DNA from 2 places in the Halomonas sp. Mc5H-6 genome. Region 1 is predicted to be linked to the other one. Evidence: predicted binding sites of a transcription regulator. Region 1 holds the regulator's gene; the other holds the start of a gene.
What was found. The regulator FNR, encoded in region 1, switches genes on or off when oxygen is low (the NO sensors DNR and NnrR bind a similar motif). The targets are predictions, from matches to a motif close to TTGATNTANATCAA.

Region 1 (7,263 bases):
CAGCAGCATTGGATTTGTCGTCTGCCATTGTGTTGCTCTCCACTAGTGTTTTTTAGGTTGGAAAGTTCACTCGGAATAGCGGTTGACCCACCAGGCCAATCGCACGTTTTTAGATCCACTCGCATTTTGTGATGTCATGAATCAGCCGTTCGTTAACACGTCACTTGGCCAAGGTGGATTTTGAGTGGTGCAACGACGTGCGATTACCCTGCATGACTCACTGACAATACTGGGCAATAAATGCAAAAAATAAATCCCAGACTTTGGTATCAATAAACTTTGGTGGTGATCAAAAGGTAGCCAATCACTTGAAAATGAGCCTTTTTGTGGGTTTTTGACACCAATGAGCAAAGTTTTATTAGCGACATGGGACGATGGTCTAGGTGGGGAGTATAGGGCGATGTTTGCTATGTTCTAAAGATGGTAAGCCGTTTTTTAAATACGTCTAAAAGCGACGGTTTATTTTGTCAGTGACACGCCGCCAACATAAGTAAAGCGTATTAGACATTAGCGCAATAATCCAAAGTAGTAGTTGCAAGACTGGCTGTGAAGAATGGTTGAGAAGAGTGGTCGAGAAGAGTAAGTGTGAGATGTAATTGAGACCGTCAGGCTTCCTGACGCCGCATTATGCTAACGAGGTCATGCCCATGGTAGATGTAGACCTTTCCCAGCCCCCGTTTTCACTGCTGGATGACGAGGGCAAGGATCACGTGCGTCGTGGCATGGACCTCGCCTATTTTGAACGCCACGATATTATTGTCGAGACAGGCCAGGCTGGCGAGTACGTCTATGTGATCCACAAGGGTGAGGTCGCTGAACTGGACCCTACCTTGCCGTCGTCCATGTCGCGTATCGGCCACTACACGGCAGGCGATCTATTTGGCGCAATCAGTATATTGAACGGTAAAAGCCGCTACCGCTTTCAAGCGGAGCAGGAATGCCTGTGCTACCTGATGCCCAAGGCGTTATTCAAGACACTGTGTAAAGAGTACCCGGAGTTTAGCCAGTTCTTCCGCCAGTCGCTGGCCCATAAAGCTCGCCTGTTGACCGAAAAGCGCGCCGAAGGCGGCGTGACGATGGCGGGCTTTATGCTGGCCCGCGTCAGCGAATGCATGCGCGCACCGCTGCTGCTGCCCGCCAATGCGGATATCGACAAGGCCGTGCGCACGCTCAGCGATAGCCATGCCGACAGTTTGCTGGTCGAGGCCTCAGGCCAGACGGGTATGGTCACCAAGACCGACCTGCTCAATGCCATTGTGCTGTCGCAGCGTCCGGTGACCACGGCGCTTGCCGATATCGCCCAATATACCCTGGTGACGGTGAGGCCCGCTCAATACTTGTTTGAAGCGCTGGTCAGCATGACCCGCCACAAGGTGACGCGTGTCGTGGTGGTAGACGAGAAACAGGTCGTCGGCGTGGTCGAGCTGACCGATGTGCTGAGCTATTTCTCCAGTCGCAGTTATGTGGTCAGTCTCCAGGTCGAGCAGGCCAATGACTTGACCGAGCTGGCAGCCGCCAGCCACCGCACCCCCGAACTGGTTAGCGCGCTGATGGCCCAGGGCGTGAAGCTACGTTTTGCGATGGACCTGCTGGCGGCACTGAACGGTCGCATCATGAGCAAGGCCTGGGAGTTCACGATTGACGCGGCGCACCAGCAGGACAGTTGCATGATGGTCATGGGCAGTGAGGGTCGCGGTGAGCAAATTCTCAAGACCGATCAGGATAACGGGCTGATTCTCGCCGATGATGCTGACTGGCCAGCGGTGCAAGACGACATGCAGCGGCTTACCTCGACCTTGATCGAGTTGGGGTATCCGCCGTGTCCGGGCAATATCATGGTGTCGAACCCGGATTGGGTCGCCACGGTAAGTGAATGGAAAGGGCGCATTGCGCGCTGGGCAAGCGCGCGTGACGGCGACAGTCTGATGAAGCTGGCGATCATGCTCGACTCTCACGGTGTGGCCGGCAACCCGAGCCTGCTGGAAAGCGTGCGCGAAGAGCTGTTTGAGCGCTGCTCCCGGGATGAGTTGCTGCTGTCTTACTTCGCCCGCACCGCGCTGCGCTTTTCCACGCCGCTGACGCTGTTCGGTTCACTCAAGAAGCCCCAGCACGGTATCGATATCAAGAAAGGCGGCATCTTTCCCATTGTGCATGGCGTCCGCACTCTGGCGCTCGAGCGGCGTATCCCTGCCACCTCGACGTTTGAGCGCCTGGATGCCCTGGCCGAGGACGGGCGACTCAACCGCCGTTTTGCCGATGACCTTGGCGAAGCCCTGGCGCTATTCAGCGAGTTACGGCTCAAACGGCAGCTGGACGACCTCGCCAACGACGGCTCCGATGACCAACAGGAGCGCTCCAACCGGGTCGTGGTGCAGGAATTATCGTCGTTGGAGCGCGATTTACTGCGCGAAGCGCTGCATATCGTCAAGGATTTCAAGCAGCGTCTATCCCATCGTTACCACTTGGAGTATTCGTGATCAGTCGACACTATCTGGACGCCCCTTTCGCCTGGCTTGGCGGCATGCTGCGCAGAGGAAGCGAGCGCCGCCGCTATGCAGCGTCTCCCTACGCGTGGCTCTTCCAGCCCTACCTGGGCAATGAACTGGTGGCATTGGCTTGCTTTGCCCACCATGGCGTCATGAGCGTAGCAGCGGTGACGCTGCGCCAGCACCAGGTGCTGACCAGTCGTGCCTGGGTGGCGGCGCTAAGGGAAGACGCGCGCGGAGGAAGTGATGCCGCCGAGCGTCGTCATCAGCTGCTGTATAGCGTCGAGGCCACTAAACCGCTGAACATTGAAAGTCTGCGTTCGCTGGTTGAGTTTATCGGCAATCGGCCAATCATTGGCTGGCAGCTCGATCAGCGTCTCGCCCCGCTTGAGCAGGCGCTGCGTGATCATTTGGGGTTTGGGCTGCCCAATGCCCGGGTGGATGTCACCAGGCTGCACCAGCGCCATTTGCGGCGACTACATCCCCAGGCGGAACAGGAAGCCGAGCTGGCGCGTGCGCTTGACTGCTGGCAAGTGCCCAGCAAGACGCCCCAGCGGGCGCTGGAAGACGCCACGGCCAGCGCGCTTCTGTACCTTCGCCTGCAGCGTAACGAGGTGGATACTGTTTCATAGCGGCCTGCGATTGGGTCATTGCGCTGGGAGTTGCTAGAATAACGGCTGCTTCTTTTACCATCGGCAGTGCGATTACCATGCAACATGATCCTGTTCATTTTGACCCGGCGTTGGCGACTGCCGACGCGGCACCCGGCTTATCCGACGCGGCTGACGCCTCGGAAGCCCACGATGCCAAACAAAAACGCGAGTTCAACAAGCTGCAAAAGCGGCTTCGCCGCGAAACGGGCAATGCGATTATCGACTATCGCATGATTAACGAAGGCGACCGCGTCATGGTCTGCCTGAGCGGTGGCAAGGATAGCTACACCATGCTTGAGATGCTGCTGAGCCTGCAGCGCAATGCGCCGGTCAACTTCTCGCTGATAGCCGTCAACATGGACCAGAAACAGCCGGGGTTTCCCGAGCATGTGCTGCCGACCTATCTCGAGCAACGCGGGGTGGATTACCATATTCTGGAACGTGATACCTACTCGGTGGTGAAAGAGAAAACCCCCGAGGGCAAAACCACCTGCGCGCTGTGTTCGCGCCTGCGGCGCGGGTCGCTGTATGGCTTTGCCGAGGAAATCGGTGCGACCAAGATCGCCCTGGGGCATCACCGGGAAGATATTCTGGAAACGCTGTTTTTGAACATGTTTTTCGGCGGCAGTCTGAAATCGATGCCGCCCAAGCTGCTCTCCGACGATGGCAAGAATATCATCATCCGGCCCCTGGCCTATTGCAAGGAAGCGGATATTGCCGAGTACGCGCGCCTGATGGCGTTTCCCATTATCCCCTGCAACCTGTGCGGCTCCCAGCCCAATATGCAGCGGCAGGTGGTCAAGGAGATGCTGGCCGAGTGGAACAAGAAACACCCTGGCCGTCTGGAAAGCATGTTCAAAGCGGTCACCAACGTCGCGCCTTCACAGCTGGCTGACCGTGACCTGTTCGACTTTGCCGGGCTGGAAGCCAAGCAGGCGGAATTGCTAGCCGGGCGTATTCAGGCGTTTAACGTTGGCTAGCAACCTTCTTCTTCGGCGAGCCGCTGCAGCTTCGCCATGTCGAGGATCTGTACCTCACGACCGGAAACGGCGACCACCTCCTGCGACTGCAAGCGGCTGACAATCCGGCTGACGGTCTCGACGGCCAGGCCCAAGTAGTTGCCGATGTCGGCCCTGGGCATGGAAAGACGGAAGCTGTAGGGCGAGTACCCACGGCGGCGAAAACGATCGGAAAGTGTGACCAGAAAGGTCGCCAATCGCTGATCAGCGGTCTTGGCCGATAGCAGGCGCATCATGCGCCGGTCATTGCGCAGCTCCTTGCTCATGCTGCGGTATATCTGGCCGCGTAACTCGGGTAGCTTTTCAGACAGCCGGTCGAGGCGGTCAAAGGGAATCTCGCACACGGTGGTGGTTTCCAGGGCGATCACGCTGCCGGGGTAGTGCGGCTCATCGATCGCATCGAGCCCTACCAGCTCACTGGGGAGGTAAAAGTTGGTCAGCTGGTCATGCCCGCCACCTTCGCTGGTGATCTGCTTGAGGCTCCCGGAGCGCACCGCATAGACGCTGTTGAAGGCATCCCCCTGATGGAATAGAGCCTCGCCTTTCTTGAGTGGCGCGCGTCGCTGGATGATCGCGTCGAACTGATCGATATCCTCAAGCTCCAGTGCCAGCGGCAGGCACAGCGAACTCAAGCTGCAGGTCTGGCAGCGTGCTTCGTGCAGGGCGGCGCGCCGCCGATGCGTGGCGTCCAGCATAAGAGTCTCCAACAGAGATGGCATGACCTCATTATGGAAGCTGGCGCCCATGAATAACAACCGCTAAACAATATTTGAGTAATGATGGCTGGCCTCAGAGGGCAAGCGTGCATCAAAGGCCATGGCCAGGTGGCGTATCAACAGACGGCCGATAGGCGTCACCTCGAGTCGATGTTCTCGGATATCGATCAACCCATCGTGCTGCGCCTGCTCCAGTGCGCTTAAAACTGATTTGAAATAGCCGCGCGCGATCTGCCAGCGCTCACTGAGCGTCGATAGGTCAAGCTGCATATCGCACATTAGCCGTTCGATGGCATCGCGCCGGATCAGGTCGTCTCGGCATAGCCGTATGCCGCGTTGTGTGGCCAGTTGCCCCTGATCGATCGCCGCCTGGTAGTGCCCAAGCTGGCTGTGATTTTGCGCGTAGCTGTCATCCAGGCGTGAGATGGCGGAGACGCCAAGGCCGATAAGGTCGCATTGGGCGTGGCTGGAATAGCCTTGAAAGTTGCGTTGCAGCGTACCGCGACGCTGGGCGATGGCCAGACTGTCGTCGGGCCGGGCAAAATGGTCCATACCGATATGCACGTAGCCAGCAGCCGTCAGCATTGCAATCGTGGTACGCAGCATCGCCAGCTTTTCGTCGCGACTGGGCAGCTCGGCATCAAGAATCCGTCGCTGCGGAGGGAATCGCTTTGGCAGGTGGGCGTAATTGAAGACCGACAGGCGTGCGGGGTTCAGTTCGATGACCTGGCGAAGGGTTTGCGCAAAGCTGTCGGCGGTTTGGCGTGGCAGGCCGTAAATCAGGTCGAGATTTAACGAACGGAAGCCCAGGCGGTGGGCTTCGTCCATCAAGGTTTCGGTCAGCGCCCGCGGCTGGGGGCGGTTGATCGCCTGCTGAACCTGTGGGTCGAGGTCTTGCACGCCCAGGCTCAACCGATTGAACCCCAGTGACTGCAGATGACGCAGCGTCAATACATCGGCTTCGCGAGGGTCGATTTCGATGGCGTAGTCGCGCTCAGGATCGTCTGAAAGCCCGAAGTGGGCATCCAGCTTATCCACCAGTTCGCTCATCTGATCGAGGGTCAGAAACGTCGGCGTGCCACCGCCCCAGTGGAGCTGCTCCACCGGGCGTCGGGTATCCAGGTTCTGCGCTGTCAGCGCCATTTCCTTGTCGAGCCTCGCGAGATAAGACGCGGCGAGCGCGGTGTTTTTTGTCGCGATCTTGTTGCACGCACAGTAAAAGCAGACGTTGCGGCAGAAGGGGATGTGCACATAAAGTGACAGCGGCCGTTGGGTCTGGTTACTGCGTTGCAGCGCCGCGCTGAAATCGTCGGCGGTAAACGATGGGTCAAAGGACAGCGCGGTCGGGTAGGACGTATAGCGCGGGCCGCTTCTCGCATAGCGATGGAGGCGGTCAGCGTCCCACACCGCCGCCGCGAGTGGATTACCCGGCGCTGATTGAGCTGAGTGAATGGGGGCAGGCATGAGGCAGGGCTCCAGGCTGAGTCTTGCACCATGGTAGCGAGTGCCGCCCACGGCAACGTTGAGCCACGTCAAGGAAACGCCCGTTAGCAGCAAACGGCACATAACAGGAGAGCGTGAGTTTGGACACGCAATGGCCAGAGGAAAAAGTCGTCAGCCAGCAAGCGCTGGCCGACGCGGTCGCCGAGCAGGCCGAAGGCTGTTTTTGGCGGGAAGGTCTGGGGCCTCTCAGGCTCTATGGTCAGGCAGACTTAGGCTGCCTGCTGCTCGCTCATGGAGCAGGCGCCGGGCATCGGTCAGCCTTTATGCAGCAGTTTGCCAGGGCCCTTGCGGGAAGAGGGCTGCAGGTGATGACCTTTGACCTGGGCTACATGCAGCAAATGCAGGCGACGGGCAAACGCCGCCCACCGCCCGCCATCCACCGAAGCGTTGCTGAGCTGGCGCATTGGTATGCATGCCTGGCGCCGTTAACGGTCAAGCCGCTGTGGCTTGGGGGTAAATCCATGGGTGGCCGCGTGGCGAGCATGCTGGCAAGCGAGCAACCCTGCCCCGGGCTGGTGATCGCCGGTTATCCCTTTCATCCGCCCAAGGCGCCCGACAAGCTGCGCCTGGCGCACTGGTCGAGGGTTCAGGTGCCGGCGCTGATTCTCCAGGGGGAGCGCGACCCGCTGGGGAGCCGTGATGAAGTGACGGGGTATTCGCTACCGGATAACGCTCGCGTGGCCTGGCTGACCGATGGCGACCACGACTTCAAGCCGCGTCGCGCATCGGGGCTTGATCAGACGATTTTGATTGACGAAGCCGCCGCTCTTGGGGCATCCTTCGTGCGCGCTCAAAGCCTGCAGTGAGGCGTCAGCCAAGCGTGCGTTTGAATCATGAGATGGGCCGGTACCTTAACGCGTATTTGGCTACAGTATTTGAACGTAGC
Region 2 (7,263 bases), on a different contig from region 1:
ACTTTGTCCCAACTTTTACCCAAGGCACGGACAAGAGCAGGGTAGCCGTCTTCTTCGAGCGGGGTATCGGCATTGAAGGTTTCCATTGCCAGCACTTCGCCCTGCGGATCGATCAGTTGCCACTGCCCGCTGGCGATGGCGCGACCATCCTGGCGCCCCTGAAACTGGTCTACTTCCAAGCGTAGCGTGATTGCCTGGTCGTCGCTAGCAGCGTCGCGCACCACTCGCCATCTGGGCAGCGCCTTTGACAGGCGAGCCCGCATGCCGCGTTCCAGTTGACGGCCAATGGCTTCTGCCCACTGATGGGCGTTTGCTTCCCTCAGGGTAATATCATCGGTTTGCATGACAATACCCTCGACATCCAGATAGTGGGGGAGGCGAGGCGATGTCACCTGGAGGGTGCCTGCGGGGGAGGCTGGCGGGCTGGCTAGTTGCGCGCCCGGCAATACGTAGCGGGTGGCCGGCGTTGATTGGCTGGCGCAGGCACTCAGCAGCAAGGGTACCAATAACATCGCCCCCAGTTTTCCGATCAAATGTCGCATTGTGTATCCTTACTCGCGCGGTGCGCGAGGAATCGGGTCTTCGGTTTCGATACTCTCGAACAGCAGTGCGCGTGGGTTCTCGCTCAGTGTACGAGTCAGCGGCTGGACATCGCGAATGACGCGGTCGAGTCGTTCGACCGTTGACATCAGCTCCTGGTAGGCGGCCGATTCCGGAGACAGGCCTTCCAGCGTGTTCTGCAACTCTTCAAGCGTACGGTTTACGTTGCCGCCGATAGACTGGGTGTCAGGGTCGTTCAGTAGCTGATTCAGGGATTCGCTAACGGCGCGAACTTCCTGAAGCACAGATTCAGATGCTTGTAGATTCTGATCAAGCCCCGTTAATAGCGGCTCGATTTCCAAGCCATTCAGCTTTTCCAGTAAGTCGGTCACCTGTGCCTGAATTTGTGCAAAGCCACCTGACGTTGTGGGGAACACCGTATGCCCCGAGAAAGACTCCGGCACATAGTGAGCGGCCAGATCCTCGCGGAAGTTCAAGTCCACGAACATCGCCCCTGTAAGCAGGTTGCCGCTTTTGAGGGAAGCACGTAAGCCCAGTGTGAACATGCGCTTGAAGCGAGCATCCCACTCGTCAAGATCCACGTCGGCATTCTCGATGCCGAGTCGCTGGGGCTCGATGCGAATCAGCAACGGGATGGCAAACTGTTCCCGTGAATCCGGCTGAGGTGCCATGAAATTCCAGGGGACGGCGGCAACGGTACCCAGCCTAACGCCACGAAACTCAACAGGCGCCCCTTTGGAAAGCCCGCGAACAGTATCGTCGACAAGTAGGACATATTCCAGATAACGGTTAAAGGTACCCTGGCGAGCACTATCTTCATCGGTGTAAAGCTCGAAACGGGTGTTATTGTCAACGGGCTGCCCCATCGGCAGGTCTTCAGGGACGCCAAAGGTGACGCCCCCGCCCAGCAAGGTCTCAATGGAGTCCACGTTGACACGAACGCCGTCGGCATCGAGTCGAAAATCAATGCCGCTGGCACTCCAGAAGCGCGTGCTTTCCGTGACGAGCTGATCATACGGCTCTTCAATGAATACCTGATGGTGCATGGTGCGTGACTCGGCATCAAAGCGGGTTTCCTCGATGCGGCCGACAGTGAAGCCCTGATAGGAAACCGGGTCGCCCACGCGCAATGAATTGCCTAACTGGCTGATAAGGCTGACTCGCAAGCCTGCCACGCCAGCTGGGGCAACAGGCGGGGTGTCCATGACTTCAAATTCGCGTTGAGGTTCGGAGGAAGAACCCGGCTGAAGTTGTATATAGGCCCCCGAAAGCACGGTGCCCAAGCCGCTGATCCCTTCGCGGCCGATTCGCGGTTTGACGACCCAGAAGCGGCTATCCTCGCGCAGCATGGCTTCCGCTTCAGGCTGTATGCGGGCGCGTAAAACGGCTTGGGAAAGGTCGTCGGATAGCTGAACGCTTTGTACGCGGCCGATTTCAACGTTGCGACTGCGTATCAGCGTATTGCCAGCTTCGATCCCCTCGGCGTTCGGCATCGTCAAGGTGATGATGGTGCCCCGGGAGGAATAGTTGTCGTATACCAACCATAAGCCAATGACCAGCGCGACAATGGGTACAATCCAGATGGGCGAAAGCCGTGTCTGGGGGCTGGGCTTGGCACGATGCATTGCCGCTTCGCCCTGTGGTTCGTTGGAGGGCATGTCGTTTTCGTTAGCCATTAATCACTTCCTTACGGGCGTCGCTTTGTCCTGATGATGTCGTTATGGGGGTATCCCAAAGCAAACGTGGGTCAAAGGTCATGGCGGCCAGCATGGTCAGCACGACCACTGCTCCAAAGGCGAGTGCTGCCGGCCCCGGGTTGATCGTCATGAGCGAATCGGCGCGGATGAGCGCTACGAGAATGGCGACGACAAACACATCGACCATCGACCATCGACCGATAAACTCGGTGATCCGGTAAAGCGTTGTTCGCGTTTGTGCTTTGAAGGCGTCGCTACGGTGAGCCACGCTGCATAGCCAGGCCAGCGCGAACAGTTTGCCGACGGGAACAATGATGCTGGCGACAAAAATGACGCCTGCTATCGGCCAGGAGCCGCCTTGAATCAACTCGACAATGCCGCCCACGATCGTCGAAGGGGAGCTATTGCCCAGGCTGGTTGTGGTCATGATGGGAAATACATTGGCCGGGATGTACATGATCGCGGCAGCAGCGAGTAATGCCCAGGTGCGTTGGACGCTATGCGGAAAGCGAGGGTGCAGCCGCTCATGACAGCGCACACAATAATGCTTGCCGTTTGGTGCCAACCGATTGATCAGCCCACAGGTAGGGCAACTGGTAAGCTGCTGGGACGCGGCTGACATGCCTGTTTGTGTACCTTCCGGGGCCAGTGGCTCGCCCTCCAGGGCAAACCACATCCAGTCGGCATCAATCGATTGCACCGTCATCAACAGGAGAAAGGCAAAGGCGCAAAACGCCCAAAACGACAGACCCAGTTCAATATCAGCAAGTCCCGCCACCTTGATCAAGCTAACCAGGGCGCCCACGATAAACACATCGGCCATCATCCAGGGGGTTAAATGGCTCAGTGAACGAGCTGTTGAACGGCTGAATGGCAGTGGGGCGTTGCGTAACAAACCGTATTGCAGCCATAAGGTGCCTATCAAATACACCGCGGGCAGCACCACGATGGTCATGATAACGCCGATAGCCACCAAGGGTTGATGAAAGGCAATCAGCGTGGTTGCCGTTTCGGAAAGCTCGATACGGTTGCTCACCCCGCTATAGCTGAAACTGACAAAGGGGTAGGAGACCGCCAGTAAAAGGGCAATAAGCGATGCCATCGCGAGCGCCATGCTGCGCTGGGCAGGGTAACGATTGCGCTTGACCAGGACATGCGAGCAGCGCGGGCAGCAGGCTTTTTCACCGGATTTGAGGGGCGGTAGCGCCGATACCCAGTCACATTCATGACAGGCGCGCAGGCGTCGCCTTTGAGTGCGGGCCTCAGGCGGTTGCTGGTCAACAAGCGGCGCATTGACCTTCAAGTTGGGGTGTCTGCTTAGCCAGTTCTGTGACAAATGATGATCTCGCTCGCGTGAGTAGGCAAAGCAATACGCTCTCGATTATAAGTCTGTCAAATATTGGGTAAAATTCATCTGATCGTTATCAGGTTGTCGTTGACCTTGAGCGATGAATGAATAATGATCGCCACGCGAATTTACCGCCTCTCCGGCATGGCAGGTCATTCAATGCCCAGGCCATTGCCACCTTGTGAAAATGCCATCCAAAGGAACCTTATGTTACTTGCTCTTATCGCCGTTGTCGTTGGCTTGATACTGCTTATCTGGAGCGCTGAGAAATTTATCGATGGCGCCGCGGCGACGTCTCAATGGCTGGGGCTGTCGCCCCTGTTGATTGGCATGCTGGTGATCGGTTTTGGCACATCGGCTCCCGAGATGATGGTGTCGGTGCTGGCAGCAGTGCAGGGTAACCCGGGGTTGGCCGTGGGTAATGCCTACGGGTCTAATATCGCCAATATTGGCCTGGTGCTGGGGTTTGTTGCGTTATTGGCGCCATTGGCCGTGCACTCGAGCGTCATTCGCAAAGAGATACCGCTGTTACTGGTAGTGATGCTGGTGACCGGGCTGATGCTGTTGGATGGCTGGGTGGCCCGCTGGGAGGCAGTCTGTTTATTGCTGGCACTGGTGGTATTTATCGTTATCAGCGTTGTGCGTTCCAAAGGCCAACAGGACGATGCGCTTGTCTCGGAAGTGGCGGAAACGCTGGATAGCAAACCCATGTCGCGGGGTAAAGCCATCCTCTGGACCCTGGTTGGTCTGGTACTGTTGATTGCCAGCTCACGCCTTTTGGTCTGGGGGGCTGTCGAGATCGCCGTCGCGTTTGGCGTCAGTGATCTGATCATTGGTTTGACCGTTGTGGCGATTGGCACCTCATTACCCGAGCTGGCTTCATCGATTAGCGCACTGCGTCGTAATGAGCACGATATGGTGCTCGGCAATGTCGTGGGCTCGAACCTATTCAACAGCCTTGCTGTGGTTGGGTTGGCAGGCATCATTACACCGATTGAAACCGGTCAGGAGGTGCTTCAGCGTGACTGGGTCGTCATGTTGGTGATGACCGTGCTGATGATGCTGTTCGCATTCTCCTGGAAAGGTCGCCCGCGGCGCATCAACCGCTTTGAGGGCGGTGGTTTATTAGCGCTTTTTATTGCCTATACAGGCTATCTGGTGAGTGTGGTCGTGTTGGCCTGAGGCGTCTGTATAACAGTCGTTATCGCCTGGGGCTTAAAAATTGACCTGCGTCAACGCGACACGGTGAAAACCCAAAACGCATGCCGCATCCATACCTTCTAAGCTGTAAACTCAAGGGGTTGTTGATCAAATAAGCTTAGTGACTACAAATAGAAGAGCGTGATCCAAAGGGACTCACCTAAGCTTGTTTTAAGCCTTTGAGAAAAAGGCACCATGGGACCTTAGGAGGGAGTTATGGAACTTGATCCGCTATTGCTATCGAGACTCCAGTTCGCATTCGTCGTGTGTTTTCACGCCATCTTTCCTGTCTTCACGATCGGGCTGGCGTCCTATATTGCGGTTCTGCACGGGATATTCTACAAAACGGAAAACGACGCCTGGGATCGCCTGGCACAATTCTGGACCAAGATGTTTGCCGTTGTGTTTGGCATGGGGGTCGTGACAGGCATCGTGATGTCGTTTCAGTTCGGTACGAACTGGAGCAACTTCTCTTTCGCTACGTCAAACTTCCTTGGGCCTGTCCTTAGTTACGAAGTGGTGACCGCTTTCTTCCTTGAAGCGGCATTTCTGGGTGTTTTGCTCTTCGGGCGTGGCAAAGTACCAGAAGGGGTGCACCTGTTTGCCGCGATCATGGTGGCGGTGGGCACCTTTATTTCCTCGTTCTGGATCCTTTCCGCCAATAGCTGGATGCAAACCCCAGCAGGCTATGAAATGGTGGATGGACGCTTCCATATCACCTCCTGGATGGCGGCAATCTTCAATCCCTCCTTCTGGTACCGCTTTGTGCATATGGGCATGGCGTCGTTCCTGACCGGTGGCTTTGTGGTGGCAGGTGTCAGCGCCTGGTTCCTCCTGCGTAATCGTGATGTCGAAGCGAATAAAAAAGCCCTTTCAATGTGTCTGTGGCTGTTGCTTTTCCTGGCACCGGCGCAGGCTGTCGTCGGTGATTTTCACGGCCTTAATACGTTGGAGCACCAGCCCACCAAGGTGGCGGCAATGGAGGGGAATTGGGAAACTCAGTCCAATGTGCCACTTTTGCTGTTTGCACTGCCCGATCAGGAAGCTCAGGAAAACCGCTTTGAAATCGGGGTTCCCAGTCTGGCAAGTCTCATTCTGACCCATAGTGCGGACGGCGTAGTCCCGGGTATCAATGAAATGGCACCTGATGAACAGCCCCCTGTGGCGCTTGTTTTCTGGTCGTTTCGTGTGATGGTGGGGATTGGGCTTTTGATGATAGCCGTCGCGACGGTTGGCTTGTTTCTTCGCCGTAGAGGACGTTTCTTCCAGTCGCCGCTCTATCTTAAAACATTGGTAGGTATGATCATTTCCCCTTTCCTGGCCGTGCTGGCCGGCTGGGTGGTCACCGAGTCGGGGCGCGCGCCATGGTTGGTCTACGGTGTCATGACCCATGCTGAAGGGTTAACCCCTTCGCTGACAGGCGGTATGGCGCTGTTTACGCTGCTGGGCTACGTCGCCGTGTATGCCGTCGTGTTCTGGGTGGGTATTTACTACCTTACTCGTGTCGTGCGTAACGGTATGCTGGCGGACTCCATGGAAGTAACCGGCGAAGTCGAGCGAGCCAAACGTCCTTTCTCTGCGGCTCACACGCCTTTCGATAGTGACTATGAGGGAGCAACCAAATGATCAGCCTTGACCTTGCAATAATCTGGGCCGGCATTATTGGCTTCGGCGTTATCATGTACGTAATTATGGACGGCTTCGATCTGGGATTGGGGATACTTTACCCCTTTGCACCGGATGAAGCGTCACGCGATGTGATGATGAACTCAGTCGCACCGGTGTGGGACGGCAACGAAACCTGGTTAGTATTGGGGGGAGCGGGGCTTCTGGGCGCCTTCCCGCTGGTTTACTCCGTGTTCCTGCCGGCGCTTTATATCGGCGTGTTTTTGATGCTGGCGGGATTGATTTTCCGCGGTATCTCATTTGAGTTTCGCTTCAAGTCGAAGAAGAATCGCCATTGGTGGAACCGCGCTTTCTGTGGCGGATCGGCAGTGGCAGCCTTTGCCCAGGGAGCCGTCGTGGGTGCGTATATCCAGGGCTTTGCGGTAGAGGATTTTGTCTACGTAGGTGGAGCGCTCGATTGGCTGACGCCATTTAGCGTGCTGACCGGTCTGGGCTTGATGGCGGGCTATGCCCTGCTGGGCTCGACCTGGCTGATTCTGAAGTCCGAAGGTTATGTGCAGCAGTGGGCCTACCGGATAACCCCGAAACTGTTGCTGGCCGTGCTGGTGGTGTTTGGTATTGTCAGCCTATGGACACCGTTGGTGAGCCCTGAGGTGCGCGACCGTTGGCTCAGTCAGATTCACTTGATCTGGGTGTTCCCCATCCTTGCGATGGTCTGTGCTTATGTGCTTTTCCGCGCTGTTAAGCGCCAGCAAGAAGGCTTGCCGTTTGTCGCTTCGCTTGGCCTGTTCATTTTCACCTACCTGGGTTTGATTGCCAGCAAGTGGCCGG

Region 2: the regulator FNR is predicted to act here: its motif matches at 4,829-4,842, upstream of NH395_RS15320 (cytochrome ubiquinol oxidase subunit I).

What each region holds. Positions count from the first base shown of each region.
Region 1 is NZ_JAMXSI010000002.1:106,108-113,370, forward strand. It holds gene NH395_RS03910 (DUF4212 domain-containing protein) at 1-28, opposite strand, end outside; gene NH395_RS03915 (putative nucleotidyltransferase substrate binding domain-containing protein) at 648-2,477, shown strand; gene NH395_RS03920 (DNA polymerase III subunit epsilon) at 2,474-3,118, shown strand; gene ttcA (tRNA 2-thiocytidine(32) synthetase TtcA) at 3,196-4,119, shown strand; gene fnr (fumarate/nitrate reduction transcriptional regulator Fnr) at 4,116-4,853, opposite strand; gene hemN (oxygen-independent coproporphyrinogen III oxidase) at 4,917-6,338, opposite strand; gene NH395_RS03940 (alpha/beta fold hydrolase) at 6,452-7,183, shown strand.
Region 2 is NZ_JAMXSI010000013.1:4,933-12,195, reverse strand. It holds gene NH395_RS15340 (ABC-type transport auxiliary lipoprotein family protein) at 1-542, opposite strand, end outside; gene pqiB (intermembrane transport protein PqiB) at 552-2,237, opposite strand; gene NH395_RS15330 (paraquat-inducible protein A) at 2,230-3,594, opposite strand; gene NH395_RS15325 (calcium/sodium antiporter) at 3,814-4,788, shown strand; gene NH395_RS15320 (cytochrome ubiquinol oxidase subunit I) at 5,023-6,432, shown strand; gene cydB (cytochrome d ubiquinol oxidase subunit II) at 6,429-7,263, shown strand, end outside.